3 regions of the Pseudomonas sp. TE3786 genome follow, and region 2 is predicted to be linked to each of the others. Evidence: predicted binding sites of a transcription regulator. Region 2 holds the regulator's gene; each other region holds the start of a gene.
What was found. Region 2 encodes FliA, which starts transcription of late flagellar genes. Its sites were predicted from a motif close to CTAAAGTTTNNNNNNNNNNNGCCGNTAA; they were not measured.
Positions count from the first base shown of each region.

Region 1: a site for FliA is predicted at 2,274-2,301, ahead of ACVW0Y_RS13950 (methyl-accepting chemotaxis protein). Genes of this name have one in related genera too.
Region 3: a site for FliA is predicted at 2,130-2,157, ahead of motA (flagellar motor stator protein MotA). Genes of this name have one in related genera too.

Region 1 is NZ_JBSRZF010000011.1:105,689-109,832, forward strand. Features, by position in the region: gene ACVW0Y_RS13945 (malate synthase G) at 1-2,129, shown strand, start outside; gene ACVW0Y_RS13950 (methyl-accepting chemotaxis protein) at 2,405-4,024, shown strand; gene ACVW0Y_RS13955 (hypothetical protein) at 4,040-4,144, shown strand, end outside.
Region 2 is NZ_JBSRZF010000005.1:161,075-165,218, forward strand. Features, by position in the region: gene flhF (flagellar biosynthesis protein FlhF) at 1-65, shown strand, start outside; gene fleN (flagellar synthesis regulator FleN) at 176-1,015, shown strand; gene fliA (RNA polymerase sigma factor FliA) at 1,012-1,758, shown strand; gene ACVW0Y_RS08215 (chemotaxis response regulator CheY) at 1,843-2,217, shown strand; gene ACVW0Y_RS08220 (protein phosphatase CheZ) at 2,237-3,025, shown strand; gene ACVW0Y_RS08225 (chemotaxis protein CheA) at 3,037-4,144, shown strand, end outside.
Region 3 is NZ_JBSRZF010000032.1:14,157-18,300, reverse strand. Features, by position in the region: gene rsgA (small ribosomal subunit biogenesis GTPase RsgA) at 1-81, shown strand, start outside; gene motB (flagellar motor protein MotB) at 155-1,207, opposite strand; gene motA (flagellar motor stator protein MotA) at 1,211-2,062, opposite strand; gene ACVW0Y_RS23105 (HDOD domain-containing protein) at 2,192-3,709, shown strand; gene ACVW0Y_RS23100 (rhodanese-like domain-containing protein) at 3,758-4,144, shown strand, end outside.

The DNA.
Region 1 (4,144 bases), on a different contig from region 2:
TCGACTTCGTAAACAACGAAGCCATCCCCGGTACCGGGATTTCTGCCGAGCAGTTCTGGGAAGGCGCGCAAAGCGTCATCCAAGACCTCGCACCGAAGAACCAAGCACTACTCGCCAAACGTGACGACTTCCAGGCCAAGATCGATGCCTGGCACCAGGCACGTGCTGGCCAGGCGCATGACGCCGTGGCTTACAAAGCCTTCCTGGAAGAAATTGGTTACCTGCTGCCAGAAGTCGCAGATTTCCAAGCCACTACGCAAAACGTCGACGAAGAAATCGCCCACATGGCCGGCCCACAGCTGGTAGTGCCGGTGATGAACGCCCGTTTCGCCCTCAACGCTTCCAACGCCCGCTGGGGTTCGCTCTACGATGCCCTGTATGGCACCGACGCGATCAGCGAGGAAGGCGGTGCCGAGAAAGGCAAGGGTTACAACAAGGTTCGTGGTGACAAGGTTATCGCCTTCGCCCGTGCCTTCCTCGACGAAGCCGCGCCACTGGCTGCTGGCTCCCACGTCGATTCCACCGCGTACAAAATCATCGACGGCAAACTGGTGGTCGGCCTCAAAGGCGGCAGCAACACCGGCCTGCGCGACGACGCCCAACTGATCGGCTTCCAGGGCCCGGCCAACGCCCCGGTTGCAGTGCTGCTCAAGCACAACGGCCTGCACTTCGAAATCCAGATCGACGCCGCCAGCCCCATCGGCCAGACCGATGCCGCCGGCGTCAAAGACGTACTGATGGAAGCAGCGCTGACCACCATCATGGACTGCGAAGACTCGGTAGCTGCCGTCGATGCGGACGACAAAACCGTGATCTACCGCAACTGGCTCGGCCTGATGAAGGGCGACCTGTCTGAAGAAGTGGCCAAGGGTGGCACCACCTTCACCCGTACCATGAACCCCGATCGCGTCTACACCAAAGTGGATGGCAGCGAGTTGACCCTGCACGGTCGCAGCCTGCTGTTCGTGCGTAACGTTGGCCACCTGATGACCAACCCGGCGATTCTCGATGCCCAAGGCAACGAAATTCCCGAAGGCATTCAGGATGCGTTGTTCACCAGCCTGATCGCGGTGCACAACCTCAACGGCAACACCAGCCGCAAGAACACCCGTACCGGCTCGGTGTATATCGTTAAACCGAAAATGCACGGCCCGGAAGAAGTCGCTTTCACCAGCGAAATCTTCAGCCGCGTTGAAGACGTTCTGGGCTTGCCGCGCAATACCCTGAAAGTCGGCATCATGGACGAAGAGCGCCGCACCACCGTCAACCTCAAGGCGTGCATCAAAGCCGCCAGCGAGCGCGTGGTGTTTATCAACACCGGCTTCCTCGACCGTACCGGCGACGAAATTCACACCTCGATGGAAGCCGGTGCCGTTGTGCGCAAAGCGGCCATGAAGTCCGAGAAGTGGATCGCTGCCTACGAGAACTGGAACGTCGATATCGGCCTGGCCACCGGCCTGCAAGGTCGCGCGCAGATCGGTAAAGGCATGTGGGCCATGCCCGACCTGATGGCCGGCATGCTTGAGCAGAAAATCGCTCACCCACTGGCCGGGGCCAACACCGCCTGGGTACCGTCGCCTACCGCCGCAGCCCTGCACGCCCTGCACTACCACAAGGTTGACGTGTTCGCCCGTCAGGCCGAACTGGCCAAGCGTGCCCGTGCTTCGATCAACGACATTCTGAGCATCCCGCTGGCTGCCAACACCAACTGGTCTGCAGACGAAATCCAGAACGAACTGGACAACAACTCGCAGGGCATCCTGGGTTATGTAGTGCGCTGGATCGACCAGGGCGTCGGCTGCTCGAAGGTGCCGGACATCAACGACGTCGGCCTGATGGAAGACCGCGCCACCCTGCGTATCTCCAGCCAGCTGCTGGCCAACTGGCTGCGTCATGGCATCGCCAGCGAAGAGCAGATCGTGGCCAGCCTGAAACGCATGGCCCCGGTGGTTGACCGTCAGAACGCCAACGACCCGCTGTACCGTCCACTGGCTCCAGACTTCGATAACAACATCGCATTCCAGGCTGCCCTGGAGCTGGTGATCGAAGGTGCCAAGCAACCGAACGGCTACACCGAGCCGGTTCTGCACCGTCGTCGTCGTGAATTCAAAGCCAAAAACGGCCTGTAATTCACCGCGCTAGCGGAATTTAAAAAACGCCCTTCGGGGCGTTTTTTTATGGACGTTCACAGGAGATGGCGGCCATTTGACATCACCCCTATAAATTAAACTGAAAAGCCCTACAGACAACCTGACCAGCGGATCTGTTGAAAATTACAGTTACCCGATTAATGGCCGATAAAAACTGTGAACCAGTCGATACAATGGTCAACTCGTGACCAATAAAAGAGAAAACGTATCATTCGTTTACTTTTGCCATCTGCGCAGTCGGGAAAAATCTGTCCATGTTCAAAAATATGTCGCTGACCCTCAAGCTTTCGCTGCCGCCCGCCGTGGCGCTCATCGGCCTATTGCTGTTCGTGATCTACACCGGGGTGCAGCTGAGCAATAACGACACCCGCCTGGTGGCTCTGGAGAAACAGAGTTATCCGACCCTGGAAAACGCCGATGCGGTGATCTTCCAGTTCTCGCGTATTCCCGGCCTGCTCAACAGCGCCGTTGCCGCTGGCGAAATGGAAACCCTCAACGATGCCCGCAAGGTGCTCGATGAGATCAATAGCAAACAGCAAGCCCTGCAAACCCTGACCAAGGACCAGCCGCAACGCGGCGAAGAACTGCGCGCCTGGACCAGCGCGGTAAAGGGCTACGCCGACAACGCCTTCTCGGCCACCGAACAACTGCTCAAAGGCACCGCCTTTGAAGACCTGCGCCCCAACCTCGACCGCATGGCCACCGACCTGCAAGCGGCGCAAAAGGCCGGCGAACAATTTCGCAGCCACGCCTATGACGACTTCCAGACCAGCCTGGCGCAAACCCGCACCGACAACGCCACCACCACCCGCGTCGGTTATGGCCTGAGCATCGCCCTGATCCTGCTGGTGAGCATCGGCTCGGTGATGGTGATCCGCAGCGTGATGAGCAATATCCACGGCGTGATCGATTCGTTGAAAGCCATCGCCAGCGGCGACGGCGACCTGACCCGCCGGGTAAACGTCGAAACCAGCGACGAAATCGGCGCGATGATCAAACTGTTCAACGGCTTCCTCGACAAACTGCAGGGCACCATCCGCCAGATTGTCGATGCCGCCAGCCCGCTGGGGGGCATGTCCAAGGAGCTGTACCGGCTGACTCAGGGCGCCGAAGAAAACGCCCGCTCGCAACAGGGCCACACCGACTCCATCAGCCGCGATATCGCCACCATGACCGGTAGCATTCAGGAGGTCGCGCAGCGCTCGCAACAGGCTTCGCAGGAAGCCGGTGCCGCCTCCAAGCAGGCCGAAAGCGCACGGCAGAACATAGGCAGCCTGTCCTCCAGCATCAGCGACCTGGGCAGCAGCGTGATGGGAGCGGTGCAGGCCATGGAGCAGCTGGAAGAAGAAACCCAGCAAGTCGGCTCGGTGCTTACCGTGATCCGCAGCATTGCCGAACAGACCAATCTGTTGGCCCTTAACGCGGCCATCGAAGCCGCCCGGGCCGGCGAGCAAGGACGTGGTTTTGCCGTGGTCGCCGATGAGGTGCGCAACCTGGCGCAAAAGACCGCCGCCTCCACCGCCGAAATCCAGAACATCATTCAGCGCCTGCAAAGCAGTGCCAACGGCGTGCTGAACGTAATGACCCTGAACGGGGAAAAGGCCCAAGCCAGCATCGAACGCTCGGTCACCGCCACCCAGACCCTGGAAGCCATTGCCCAGGCCGTTCGCCAGATTGACGAGTTGAATGCCGGGATCGCCCAGTTCACCCAGGAGCAGATCGGCCTGTCCAACTCGATTCAGAAAGACACAGAAGTGTTGCAGAAGGATACGCAAGCAACCACACACGGGGCCGATGCGACCGCACGCCTTGGCGAACAACTGGTCAGCACCGGGGACCATTTGCGCGCCGCTACGGCCCAATTCCGCGTTTAACACGAGAGCACCAGAATGATCCAACTTCGAGTACTCACCCTCGCTGCCTGCCTAGCGAGTTCGTCGGCGTTCGCCCTTGACCAGGGCGAATACCGCTTCAATGGTTTCGGCACCGCCGGC
Region 2 (4,144 bases):
GCGAGGATGCGATGGCCGATATGTTCGCCGGGCTGTATCAGAATCCGGCGCGCCGAGCAGGCTGAACAGCCAGGTCAGCGTTCGAGCAATAAAGTTTTCAGGCGTTTCGGTCGCCCTCTAAGGGCAACCTGAACGTAACCAGCCAAGTGGCCCCAGTCGAAGCTAGACAAGGTGTGTGGATAACATGGGTATGCATCCCGTACAGGTGATCGCGGTGACCGGCGGCAAGGGTGGCGTCGGCAAGACCAATGTCTCGGTCAATCTATCCCTGGCCCTGGCTGATCTGGGTCGGCGAGTGATGCTGATGGACGCCGACCTGGGCCTGGCCAACGTCGACGTGCTGCTGGGGCTGTCGGCCAAGCGCACGCTGGCGGACGTCATCAGTGGTGAGTGCGAATTGCGTGATGTGCTGCTGCAAGGTCCGGGCGGTATCCGTATCGTGCCGGCGGCGTCCGGCACCCAGAGCATGGTGCAACTCACGCCCATGCAACACGCTGGCCTGATCCAGGCGTTCAGCGATATCAGTGACAACCTCGATGTATTGGTGATCGACACCGCCGCCGGTATCGGCGATGCGGTGGTGAGCTTTGTCCGTGCGGCCCAGGAAGTGATTGTGGTGGTGTGCGATGAACCCACCTCCATCACCGACGCCTACGCGTTGATCAAACTGCTCAATCGCGACCACGGCATGAGCCGTTTCCGCGTGCTGGCCAACATGGCCCACAGCCCGCAAGAAGGTCGCAACCTGTTTGCTAAGCTGACCAAAGTGACTGATCGTTTCCTTGATGTCGCTTTGCAGTACGTCGGCGCAGTGCCTTACGACGAATCGGTACGCAAGGCGGTGCAGAAGCAACGCGCAGTTTATGAGGCCTTCCCTCGTTCCAAGTGCGCTCTGGCCTTCAAGGCTATCGCGCAGAAGGTCGACACCTGGCCGTTACCAGCCAATCCGCGCGGACATCTGGAATTCTTCGTGGAGCGTCTGGTCCAGCAACCGCTTGCTGACACGGCCGTATGACATCAGGCAATGGGCTCCGTATGTATAGCAAGGCACAGGCGCAGGACTCCCAGCACCAGTTGATCGAGCGTTACGCCCCACTGGTCAAACGCATCGCCTACCACTTGCTGGCACGTCTGCCAGCCAGTGTGCAGGTGGAAGATCTTATCCAGGCCGGCATGATCGGCCTGCTCGAAGCGTCGAAAAAATACGACTCCACCAAAGGTGCCAGTTTCGAAACTTTCGCCGGCATTCGCATCCGCGGATCTATGCTGGATGAAGTGCGCAAAGGCGACTGGGCACCTCGTTCGGTGCACCGCAACAGTCGCATGGTCAGCGACGCGATCCGAAAAATTGAAGCCAGAACTGGCAGAGACGCTAAAGATCAAGAAGTTGCGGCCGAACTCCAATTGAGTCTCGAGGATTACTACGGCATTCTTGGCGACACTTTGGGCAGTCGCCTGTTCAGTTTCGACGACCTTCTTCAGGACGGCGAACACACAGGTCTGCGCGAAGACGCTGGCGTTACCCACTTCGAGCCTTCGCGCGATCTGGAAGATGAACGTTTCCAATCGGCATTGGCAGCGGCCATTTCCGGACTGCCGGAGCGCGAACAGTTGGTGTTGTCGCTGTATTACGACGAAGAACTGAATCTCAAGGAAATTGGTGAAGTGCTGGGGGTCAGCGAATCGCGGGTCAGCCAGTTGCATAGCCAGTGTGCCGCTCGTTTGCGTGCACGCTTGAGCGAGTGGCGCGCTAGCTGAGCGGTACTGCCAGTTTCTCGATTCAACGCGCATCCAGGTGCTGGGTGCGTTTAGGACTGTACGGAGGTCGACTTGGACAAAAACATGAAAATCCTCATCGTTGACGACTTCTCAACGATGCGACGGATCATCAAGAACCTCTTGCGCGACTTGGGATTCACCAACACCGCTGAGGCAGATGACGGGACTACTGCTCTACCCATGCTGCATAGCGGCAGCTTCGACTTTCTCGTGACTGACTGGAACATGCCGGGTATGACCGGTATCGACCTGCTCCGCGCGGTGCGTGCCGATGATCGTCTCAAGCACCTGCCGGTGCTGATGGTTACCGCCGAAGCCAAGCGCGACCAGATTATTGAAGCGGCGCAAGCCGGGGTGAATGGCTATGTAGTCAAGCCGTTCACAGCCCAGGTCCTGAAAGAGAAGATCGAAAAAATCTTCGAGCGTGTTAACGGCTGATACCAGCCGTGGGGGCATTATGGCGCACGACGATCTACCCATGGGCGACCTTGAGTCGTCCTTAAAATCCAATGCCCGCGAGCTCGTTGAGAGCCTTGAAAAAGGTAATTTTGGCGACGCGGTGCAGCTTATCCACGAGCTCAATAAAGTTCGTGATCGCGGGCTTTATCACGAGGTGGGAAAACTGACGCGTGAGCTGCACAACGCCATCGTCAACTTTCAGCTCGACCCCCGTGTACCTCATGCCAAGGAAGTGTCGCAGATCACCGATGCCACCGAACGCCTGAACTATGTTGTGACCATGACCGAGAAAGCGGCTAATCGCACCATGGATCTGGTGGAGCAGAGCGCGCCGCTGGTGAATGACCTGCATTCCGAAGCTGGCACGTTGAGCGCTGATTGGAGCCGTTTTATGCGCCGCGAGTTGGGCGCTGAGGCATTCCGCGAGTTGGCAAAACGTATCGAGTTGTTCTTGGCTAACAGCGAGCGTGATAGCGCCAAGTTGTCCGGCCACCTCAACGACATTCTGCTGGCGCAGGATTACCAGGACCTCACCGGTCAGGTAATCAAGCGGGTTACCCAGTTGGTTACCGAAGTGGAAGGCAACCTGCTGAAACTGGTGCTGATGGCCAGTCAAGTCGATCGTTTTGCCGGTATTGAGCACGACCATGCGGTACTACGTGCTGAACAAGAAAAAGAAAAAGAGCCTTCTCATGGTGAAGGTCCGCAGATTCATGCCGATAAGCGTGAAGACGTCGCCTCCAATCAAGACGATGTAGACGATCTGCTATCCAGCCTTGGGTTTTAGGGAGCACACAGATGAGCTTCGGCGCCGATGAAGAAATCCTCCAGGACTTCCTGGTAGAGGCCGGCGAAATTCTTGAGCAGCTATCGGAGCAACTGGTCGAGCTGGAAAGCCGCCCGGATGACTCCAACCTGCTCAACGCGATTTTCCGCGGTTTCCATACCGTCAAGGGTGGTGCCGGGTTCCTCCAGCTCAATGAGCTGGTGGAGTGCTGCCACATCGCCGAAAACGTGTTCGACATCCTGCGCAAGGGTGAGCGGCGCGTTGACTCGGAGCTGATGGACGTTGTGCTCGAAGCACTGGATGCCGTTAACGGCATGTTCTCCGAAGTGCGTGAACGCGCGACACCAACCCCGGCATCGCCGGAGCTGTTGGCCGCGCTGTCGCGCCTGGCCGAACCGCAAAGCGCCGAAGAGCTTGCTGGTGTCGCGCCTGAATCGGCGGCCGCTGCCGAGCCTGAACCTGAACCCGAAGCAGTCGAAGCGCCAGCCCCTGCGGCGGCTTCTGGTGACATCACTGACAGCGAATTCGAGCAACTGCTCGATGCCCTGCACGACGAGCCCAAAGCGCCTGCCGCTGCGGCCAGCAGTGATGAAATCACCGACGACGAATTTGAATCGCTGCTCGACCAGTTGCATGGCAAAGGCCAGTTCGCTGCCGCCAGTGCGCCTGCCGCACCGGCTACACCGGCTAGCCCGGCCCCGGCCCCTGCCAGCGCCGCACCGGCGGCTGGCGGTGGTGGCGACGAAATCACCGACGACGAATTTGAAGCGCTGCTCGATCAGTTGCACGGCAAAGGCAAGTTTGTCGAGCCTGCTGCCGCGCCTGCTGCACCAGCTCCGGTAGCCGCCGCTACGCCGGCTGCCAGTGGCGGCGGCGACAACATCACGGATGACGAATTTGAAGCCTTGCTTGACCAGTTGCATGGTCAAGGCAAGTTCGTCGAGCCGGCTGCCCAGGCACCGGTGCCGGCTGCTGCGGCACCAGCCAAGCCTGCCGCACCGGCTGCCAAGCCCGCCGCGAAAGCCGAGCCGGCAAAACCGGCCGCGACCAAACCGGCCGCCGCTGCTCCGGCACCGGCTGCTGCGGCTGCCGATAAAGCCTCGCCAGCCACCGAAGCTG
Region 3 (4,144 bases), on a different contig from region 2:
CTGGAAGATGGCCGTATCCAGCCGCAGCGGATGGCCAGTTACCGGCATATCCTCTCAACCCTGCCTGAGCAGGATTATTGAAATGCAAAAGGCCGCGTCGATACGCGGCCTTTTGATTTGACTCAACGCTTGGGCTGCGCCCAGCGAAGCCCACTCAGTTTTCTTTGCTGTCGTCGAGCTTCAGTGCACCACCTTCGAAGACATTAAGCTTCTCGCGCATTTTTGCCTGTTGCTCAGGCGTCGCAACCGGCGAGCTTGGGACCGACCCCGTGGGCGTCCCTGACGCCGCGCCGGGTGGCGCTGCGCCGCCTGCTGGCTTGGCTTCACCTTCCGCGCCCTGCTCGCCCTCGATCGCCCGCTGAGCCTTTTTGGTCAGCACGATGATGTCGATGCGCCGGTTTACCGGATTCAGCGGGTCGGCACGATCGAACAATGCCGAGGAGGCATAGCCCACGACCCGGGCAACCTGCTCATCCGGATAGCTGCCCGCCACCAGGGTGCGGCGCGCGGCGTTGGCACGCTCGGCCGACAACTCCCAGTTACCGTAGTCGCCATGGCCGACGAAGGGCTTGGCATCGGTATGGCCGCTGACGCTGATCTTGTTCGGCACCGCCTTGATGGTGTCGGACATGGCCAGCAGGATGTCTTCGAAGTACGGCTGCAAGCGCGCGCTGCCACTGTCGAACATCGGCCGGTTGGCGGCGTCCATGATCTGGATGCGCAGGCCGTCCTGGGTGATTTCAAACAGGATCTGGTCCTTGAACCGCTGCAGCTGCGGGTTCTCGTCGACCTTGTTCTGCAGTTCTTGCAGCAGCAGTTCCAGGCGCTCTCTCTCGAGCTTTTCCGCAATGTTCTCGGCCTGTGTTTCGCTGGGCGCGATATCACTGTCGGTGTCTGAGGTGGTGTCGGTGGCCGCTTTGGCGTCCTTCACTTCCGGATTCAGGGTTTTGTCCGGTGCCGGCGTTGGCGTGCCGCCCAAGTCAATCACATAGGGGCTAGCGCTTTCGCTGAAACCGACGGGGTCCTGGAAGTAACCGGAAATGGCTTTCTTCTGCTCGGGCGTGGCCGAGGACATCAGCCACAGCACCAGAAAGAACGCCATCATTGCCGTGGCGAAGTCGGCGAAGGCGATTTTCCAGGCACCGCCGTGATGTCCAGCGGCAATCTTTTTGACGCGTTTAACGATGATGGGTTGGTTGTTATCCATCTATCAGCGACCGCGAATCGCTTGTTCCAGCTCGCTGAAACTCGGGCGGTGGGCATGGAACAACACCTTGCGACCGAACTCCACGGCCAGCGATGGCGGCATACCCGAAGCAGAGGCCACCAGGCTGGCCTTGATCGCTTCGAAGACGTTCAACTCTTCCTTGGCATCGTGCTCCAGGGAGGTGGCCAAGGGGCCGAAAAAACCATAGGCGGCAAGAATACCGAGGAAGGTACCCACCAACGCCGCCCCTACGTGCTGGCCGAGGGAAGATTGCTCGACCTGGCCCAGCAGGGCCATGGTCACCACGATACCCAGTACCGCCGCAACAATACCGAAGCCCGGCAGGCCGTCAGCGATGCGGGTAACCGCGTGGGAGGGGTGTTCGAGTTCTTCCTTGAGGCTGGCCAGCTCCATATCGAACAGACCTTCCAACTCGTGGGGTGCCATATTGCCGGAGGACATGATGCGCAGGTAATCGCAAACATAAGCGGTCATTCGTTCATCTTTGAGCAGCGCCGGGTACTTGCTGAAAATGGCGCTGGCACCGGGGTCTTCGACATCGGCCTCGATGGCCATCATGCCTTCGCGGCGGCTCTTGTTGAGGATCTCGTAGAGCATGCTCAACACTTCGAGGTAGAACGCATGGGTGAAGCGCGAGCTGAACATCTTCAGCGACTTCTTCAGCACGGTCATGGTGGTGCTGCCAGGGTTGGCCTGGAGGAAAGCACCCAGTGCCGCGCCACCAATGATCATCACCTCAAAGGGCTGGATCAGTGCGGGGATTTTGCCGTGGGACAACACATATCCGCCCAGCACCGAGGCGAACACAACAATGATGCCAATGATTTTTGCCATAAGAGATTTACTTAGAAAGCCAGGAAGACACAGCCAAGAGAAGGGTTATTAAAATCAGCCCTTCTAATTATCGGAACTTATACGCCAGACTATAGCCAGTTAAGGCTAAAAGCCAATGGGCTAAACCACATGCCGACCTTGCCACCGCTACCCTCCAGCCTGAAAACCTGGCTCAAGCATCTCGATAGTGTTCGCCTGCCAATCCTGGCAACGACCCACGAGCGGGTGCGGCGTTCGCTGGTCAGCAGCAGCACGTCATTGCGTGAAGTGGCCGAGCGTATTGAGGGCAGCCCGTCCCTGGCACTGCTGGTGTTGCGTGAAGCCAACCGCAGCAACAACAGCCTCAGCGAGCCCGCCGAAAGCCTGGAAGTCGCCATCAGCCGCCTGGGCCTCAAGCGCACAGAAGATCTTCTCAATATGTTGCCGGTGCTGGCCGAGGAGAAAATTCCCAAGCCGCTGCGGCAAATCCAGCTGATCAGCCTGCACGCCTCACAACAGGCCAGCGGCCTGTTTGCCAATCGCCTGGCGCGGCTGTGGCAGGAGATCCACTGGAGCAGCCTGCTGTTTCTGGCCCCACTATGGCCTTTGGCCGCAGCCCACCCCGACCTGATCGAGAAATGGGAACAGCGCGTGCTGGGCCTGGGCGAACCTACGCACAAGGTCGAGCGCGAGCTGTTCGGGGTATCACTACCCACCCTGTGCCTGGCCCTGGCAAGACACTGGCACCTGCCGGAATGGATCATTCAGGCCTACCGCCTGCTGGCCACCGAGCGCCGCCTGTTGGCCAAGGCGCTGCACATTGCGCGTAACAATGAAGAGCCGCTGCATCAGCAACAGCTGCTGGATGCCGACCCGGCGTTGTCGCGCTGGCTGACCCAGCCCGGCAACACCATTGTGTTCGCCAACGCCCTGGCGCTGAGCGCCCACGCCGGCTGGAAAAGCGCCCACAGCCTGCGCTGGCAACGGATTACCGCGCTGTACTTGCAGGTGTCGCTGGCCGAGCTGCAGCAACTGACCCACCAGCAGGCGGTAAACAGTGCGCATCAATACCCCGCCAGCGATCTATGGCACCCGGCCCAAGCATTGCTCTGGCCCTGGGATGCCCGTCGCCTGCAAGCGACCCCGCCGCCACCAGTGGCCAAAGACATCTCGCCCGCCTGGCAACAACATTGCCGTGAGCTGCTGCGCGAGCCGAGCGCCTTCGCCAATCTGCTGCAACTGACCAGTTGCATCCGCGATGCCCTGGATGCCTGCGGCATGAGCCGCGCCCTGGTCCTGCTGAGCGATAAAACCCAGACCCGCCTGCTCACTCAGCAAACCGTCGGCCTGCCCAAGGAGGCTCAGGCGCTGACCCTCGACCCCGCCAACAGCCAGGTGCTCAAGCGCCTGCTGGCGCAACCAGGGCAATTACGCCTGAGCCCGGAAAACATTGCCCAGTTTTCCGCACTCATGCCCGGCACCCTGAAAGCCTTGTTCCCCAGCGAACATATGCTGCTCCGCTCACTGGCCAACAACGGCAAAGTGGTCATGCTGCTGGTGGTCGACCAACAGGGCGCGCCGCTGAGCGACCCCTGCGTGCAGGCGTTCGGCAAGATCTCGCAATGCATCGAACGGGCGCTCGGCAGCTTTGCCAAACGCGGGCGCTAACCTTTCCGCTACAATTGGCCCCCTTATCATTTGGCTCGGAGGCCATGCATGTCTGCCTTCTCTGGTTTGCCCCTGGTCCTCGAACCCGCTGACCTCGCCCCGCGCCTGCAGGCGCCGGAGCTGATTCTGGTCGATCTCACCAGCGCCGCCCGCTACGCCGAAGGCCATCTGCCTGGCGCACGCTTCGTCGACCCGAAACGCACCCAACTGGGCCAACCTCCTGCCCCCGGCCTGCTGCCGGAGCCGGCACAGCTGCAAGCCCTGTTCGCCGAACTGGGGCATAACCCCGACGCGGTGTATGTGGTGTATGACGACGAAGGCGGCGGCTGGGCCGGGCGATTTATCTGGCTGCTGGATGTAATTAGCCACACCAAGTATCACTACCTCGATGGCGGCCTCCTGGCCTGGCAGGCCGAGCAGCGCGAGCTGAGCACT